DNA from 2 places in the Roseibium album genome. Region 2 is predicted to be linked to the other one. Evidence: predicted binding sites of a transcription regulator. Region 2 holds the regulator's gene; the other holds the start of a gene.
The links. Region 2 encodes LexA, which represses DNA repair genes until DNA is damaged. Its sites were predicted from a motif close to TGTTCNNNNTGTGTTCNG; they were not measured.

Region 1 (3,142 bases), 1.0 Mb from region 2:
TCAACCTGATGAAGGCGTTTTCAGACGAATTGATCCACCGGGCCGAGGCTGCAGCGGACGCTGATACCGCCGCTCTCGATAATCAGATCTTCTGGCTCACGGTTATTGCGGTGGTACTGACAGGCCTCGTCCTTGTACTGGTGTTCTACCAGGTGACGTCGATTACCCGGACGCTCGGCCGCCAGCGCGATACCATCTCAAGTCTCGCGGATGGCAACCTGGACGTGACTGTTTCCGATACGGATCGTCCGGATGAAATCGGCGATATCGCGCGGGCATCCGAAATTTTCCGGGATAATCAGATCCGCCAGAAGGAACTGGAGGAAGAAGCCGAAGCCGGGCGTGTCCAGCGCCGCAGGCGGGCTGAGCAGATGGAAAGTGCGATCCATCATTTCGAGGAATCTGTCTCCGCCATTCAGGCGCAGCTTTCCTCGGAATCGGAAGGCGTTCGCGAAAATGCCTCCGAACTGGTCCAGATTGCATTGCACGCTGACGAAAGTGCGAGTGCTGCAAATTCAGCGACCGAAGAAGCAAGTGCCAATGTGCAGACGGTAGCGTCGGCAGCAGCGGAATTGTCCGCGTCGATCGGCGAAATCTCGCGCCAGGCGGCATCCGCCACTGAAATCTCCTCGGTTGCAGCTGAAACGGCTGTTTCTGCCGACAAGGACATTTCGCTGCTGGCCGAGACGGCGGACAAGATCGGTGAAGTTGTCGAGATCATCCGCGCAATTGCCGAACAGACCAATCTGCTGGCGTTGAATGCCACCATCGAGGCTGCCAGAGCCGGGGAAGCGGGCAAGGGTTTTGCCGTGGTTGCAGCGGAGGTGAAGGAACTCTCCACCCAGACAGCCAAGGCGACTGACGAGATCGCAAGCCAAATTTCCGGTGTTCAGGCTTCCACGCAGAAGTCTGTCGCGGCAATCCGGTCAATCGTCGAGAGAATCGAGGAGGTGCGTTCCGTCAGCGAGACCATCGCGGTGTCGGTAGACGAGCAGAATGCCGCCACCAGCGAGATAACCCAGAGCATCACGTATGCGTCTGACGGGGCCACTGCGGCTGCAACCAATGTCACCGGTGTCTCGGGGTCGATTGACCAGACACGTCAGAAGTCCGAAACGCTCAGCATGTCTGCCGAGCAACTCGGCGAGGTCGCCACGAACCTTTCCGAATCCGTCAATCGCTTCCTGGAAGAGGTCCGTTCCGAGGAGGCTGCATAAAGCTTCATCGGAATACTGGCCGCTTCACCCCAACATGGAAGCGCTGTGATCCCGGTTTGCCGCAAAACGGCAGGCCGGGATTTTATTGCCCCTGAAGACGTCTGATGCCTGTTTGCCGAAATTGAGTGCGGATTGACTGCTCCGGGAAGTCGTTTGCAGATTTCACCGGCTTTTTTGTCCCCACGAAAACTTGGTTTTCTGTCTCGCCAGAGCGAGTTTGTTGCTATATTGTTCTCATTCGAACATCCTGCATTGAATAGAATGCCGAATGATGCTCGAAAAGTTTAGGCACATCCGTCTGACCTTGAGCGCTCTTACGCAACTGGACCAGTAAATCATGGCAGACCCGGGCGGGTATGACGATTCCTTCGACGATCCCTTTCAGCCGAGCGTTGCGCGGCAGGACACGTCGCCTGTACCGCCGCGCCCGCAAGGTGGTATCGCGGCAAGGGCGATGGCAGCCAGGCAGGCCCCGGATTATCTGGCCGGACTGAATCCGGAACAGGCACTTGCCGTTGAAACGACGGAAGGACCGGTTCTTGTGCTGGCCGGTGCGGGAACCGGTAAAACCCGCGTCCTGACAACCCGGATCGCACATATCCTGGCAACCGGCCGTGCGCGTCCGTCCGAGATTCTCGCTGTGACCTTCACCAACAAGGCCGCGCGTGAGATGAAGGAACGTATCGCGGGGTTTGTCGGCGGAAACGTTGAAGGCATGGCGTGGCTGGGAACCTTCCACTCGATCTGCGTGAAGATCCTTCGCAGGCATGCGGAACTTGTCGGACTGAAATCCAGTTTTTCCATCCTCGACACGGACGACCAGATCCGCCTGATCAAACAGATTATCCAGGCGGAAGGTCTCGACGACAAGCGCTGGACCGCCAAGGCCTTTGCCGGAATCCTGGACGGGTGGAAAAACCGGGCGCTGACACCGGACCAGGTTCCGGAAGGCGAAGCGCGCGCATTCGCCAATGGCAAGGGGCGCAGGCTTTACGAGGAATACCAGGAACGCCTTTCGATCCTCAATGCCGCCGATTTCGGTGACCTGCTGCTGCATGTGATCACGCTTTTCAAGACCCAGCCCGATATTCTCAAGGACTACCAGCGCCGCTTCCGCTACATGCTGGTGGATGAATATCAGGACACAAACATTGCCCAGTATCTGTGGCTGCGCCTTCTGGCCCAGGGCAACCCGAATGTCTGCTGTGTTGGCGATGACGACCAGTCGATCTACGGCTGGCGCGGTGCCGAGGTCGACAACATCCTGCGCTTCGAGCACGATTTCAAGGGTGCAACGGTGGTCAGGCTGGAGCGGAATTATCGATCGACCAGCCATATTCTGGCATCAGCGTCACATCTGATTTCCTTCAACGAGGGCCGTCTCGGCAAAACGCTTTTCACCGACTTTGAGGAACCGGACCACGATCTGGTCTCGGTCGCGTCGGTCTGGGATTCCGAAGAGGAAGCGAGGACCATCGGCGACGAGATCGAAGCGCTTCAAGCCAAGGGCCATTCCCTCAACGGCATGGCTGTTCTTGTGCGGGCTTCGTTCCAGATGCGTGAATTCGAGGAACGGTTCGTCACGCTTGGCCTCAATTACCGGGTGATCGGTGGTCCGCGATTTTATGAGCGCATGGAGATACGCGATGCGCTTGCCTATTTCCGCTGTGTTGCGCAGCCCGCAGACGATCTTGCCTTCGAGAGGATCGTCAACACGCCGAAGCGTGGTCTCGGCGATGCGACCCTGAAACTGGTGCACGGCCTGGCAAGAGCGGAGCGAATCCCGCTGACCCAGGCAGCGCAGCAACTCATCGACACCGAGGAACTGAAGCCCAAACCGCGGAATTCTCTCAAGACCGTGCTCGACAATTTCGAGCGCTGGCGGCGGCAGCTGGAGCACCTCAAACACACCGAACTGGCCGAGA
Region 2 (3,142 bases):
GCGACACAGCGCTCGTTCCTGATGATCACGCTTGTGTTTCTGGGGATCCTCGTCGGACGCAGGGGGTTAACTCTGCGTAGCGTCGCGCTTGCCGGTTTGCTGTTGCTGCTGCTTGCCCCGGAGAGACTGTTTTCCCCCGGTTTCCAGATGTCTTTTGCCGCGGTCATTTGCCTCGTAGCTGTTTACGAAACGTGGCGCGATCGCCGCGAGCCTTTTGCCGGGAAAAACCGGCGTCAGCAAAACCTGCCAGGCCGTGTCGGGTCCACCATTTCAAACTGGATGGCCGGCCTCGTCATCACCGCGCTTGTTGCCGGCCTGGCAACAGGCATCATCGCCGCATATCATTTTGGCCGGGTAGCGCCTCTCGGCATGCTGGGCAATCTTCTCGGCATGCCGGTATTCACTTTGCTGGTGATGCCGATGGGTGTTCTCGCAATGATAATGATGCCTTTCGGCCTGGCATCCCTTCCTCTTGCGGCCATGTCCCTGGGGATCACTCTCTTGCTCAAGATCGCGGCCTTCGTTGCCGAACTTGACGGAGGCGCCGGCGCAATCGGACGCTTGACTGCATTCGAGGCGTTTGCCTTTTCGATCGCACTTTTTGCCTGTCTGCTACTGCGGGGATGGTGGCGATCATGCGCATTGGTACCGTTCACAGTCGGGTTGATTCTGGTTCTGTTTTCTCAGCCCCCTGATGTTCAAATTGCTGCCACCGGAACAAGGATATCGGCGAGGGACATCAACGGAGATCTGAATTGGCTCGGCGGAAGGCGAACGTTCCTGGTTGATGTCTGGTATCAGACCGAAGGTGTTCCAGCGCACGAAATCATGTCGCACAAGATGAAATCGCCCCAAAAGACATGCGATCCGGATGGGTGTGTCATCAAGGCATATACAGCTGTAGGCGGAGACGAGGAGCTGGAAAGTCCTCCCGCACCGCTTCTGATAGCAATGCCCAAATCGCAGAAAGCACTTGCGCTGGATTGCAGGTATGCCGATCTGATCGTAAGCGATCTAATCGTGCCAGCGACATGCGGGGCAAGGCTGGTTATCGACGGCGGCACAAGGCAGGGCAGGGGTGCAGTCTCGCTCTGGTTGAGCGCGGAGGTTCTCCCCGAGATCAATTCCTCTCCAGATACTCCAGCCACTTATGATGACACCGAGATTGCCAACGCAATCCACGTCACCAAGATTCGATATGCAATCGCTGCAGCGCCACGACCATGGCACGAGCGAGGGGGTGTGACGCGCGCCGAATTGCAATGACGACGTGCAACCCTGCACGCCACCGCACTGCGATCCAGTTTTAGAATGCCGTTTCCGGCTTCAACGAGAGCCGATGTGACCGGACAGGGGTGTCAATACTGACGAAACAGCGCAACCAGGCGACCTTGCACGCGAACTCTACCAGGTCCGAAAATACGGGTTTCGTATGCGGGATTGGCTGCTTCAAGAGCGATCGAGGCACCTTTCTTGCGCAACCGCTTCAAAGTGGCTTCTTCTTCGTCGACCAGCGCCACAACAATGTCACCACTGTCGGCACTGTCCGTTCGCCTGATGAGCACGGTGTCGCCGTCTAGAATACCCGCCTCGATCATGGAATCACCGCGCACTTCCAATGCGTAGTGTTCCCCTTTTCCAAGGAGTTCCTGAGGGACAGTAATCGTATGGCTGTGTGTCTGAATGGCCTCGATCGGAACACCGGCCGCAATTCGACCCATAACGGGAATTTCGGTCGCGGCAACTTCGGGGGCAGGCGCGGTGCGCGCCGGCTCGGATTTCCCCAGTGACCCCTCAATAACCTCCGGTGAAAAACTCCCGCGGGGTCTGGGTGTTCCAAGGCCCGGAGCAATCGAGTCCGGCAGCCGAACAACTTCCATCGCCCGCGCCCGGTTCGGTAACCGTCTGATAAAGCCACGCTCTTCAAGTGCAGTGATCAGCCGATGAATTCCGGATTTCGATCGAAGATCCAGTGCGTCCTTCATCTCATCGAAAGAGGGTGGAACACCGGTTTCCTTCAGTCTTTCATGAATGAACATGAGCAGTTCATACTGCTTGCGCGTGAGCATGTCGGCTTCCCCTGACCACAAGAACGGGCTGGTACAAATCAAGAACAATCTACCTGTTCCCATTGTGTTCTGCAAGGGTAAATGTTCTCTTACTGTTCTATTCCGGTCCGACCGTAGCCGACTTGAACTCTCCGGCAACATTTTGCGGCATCGGGTCTTTTGGCACTGGGTCCCAACTTCAGTCTCAATTGGATTCAGGTGTTTTTTGAATGTGTTGCGGACTGTTTTGGTATGCGCGGAAGGTCATTTCGCATTGCCGGGTTTCGGGTGTCGCAACAAATGGGAGAACGAATTTTCTGGTGCCAAATGTTGTCGTCAGGCGACCAAGTTGGACGTGGCGCCAGTCAACTTAACCGAACTCGATTAATTCGATTCAAGTTATTTGTTTTCGTGGATGATTGGTCCGCAGGCAATTCCCGAAAGGCGATTCCCAGCAGATGATTTTCGGGCGTGCCGATGTTTGCATCGTGGTTATTTGCGACAGTCCAATTGAAGTGTCTTCAGGACGGCCTGTTGCAATCGGTTGCAACTCTGCAGGTGTCGAAGCGCCCGTTTTCGCGGAATGTTCGGGGATGTGGACTGGAGGTTCTTGTCGTTCAAGGCAGCTGCACTAATTATCGGTTGCAATTGAATTGCACTGCGACGATTCGTTTGCAGGAATTCGAACTTAATCTGGTATTTGAACTCCCTCAATAACAGGCGAAGCCGAAATTCGAGGAACAGATCGATTGCTGACGTCGACTTCTCGATTAAATACTTGGGAATATCGGTAGCTTCGACAGGGTGGGGTATGTAATTGACCGAAGCAACTCATTCGCAACTCGAATCTGTTGTCGATTTCTATTCGTCGATAAACGAATTGCAAACCCCGTCCGAGCTTTACAGGAAATTGAAACTGATCGCTCAGGAATTTCAGTTTGATCATTACGTTGCACTGAACGTTCCTCAGGTTACCGAGAAATTTATTCGCCCCAGCTTCATTGCATCCAATTGGCCACGGAGCCTGGTTGCCCAATATGATCGTTTGGGTCTGCTGGAAAACAGTCCAATCATCGACGGATTGCGAAGGAAAC

Region 1: a site for LexA is predicted at 1,436-1,453, ahead of ACO6TI_RS26625 (ATP-dependent helicase). Genes of this name have one in related genera too.

Annotation. Positions count from the first base shown of each region.
Region 1 covers NZ_OZ247583.1:5,786,930-5,790,071, reverse strand. The annotation lists gene ACO6TI_RS26630 (methyl-accepting chemotaxis protein) at 1-1,217, shown strand, start outside; gene ACO6TI_RS26625 (ATP-dependent helicase) at 1,555-3,142, shown strand, end outside.
Region 2 covers NZ_OZ247583.1:4,775,392-4,778,533, reverse strand. The annotation lists gene ACO6TI_RS21805 (ComEC/Rec2 family competence protein) at 1-1,266, shown strand, start outside; gene lexA (transcriptional repressor LexA) at 1,359-2,069, opposite strand; gene ACO6TI_RS21795 (LuxR family transcriptional regulator) at 2,866-3,142, shown strand, end outside.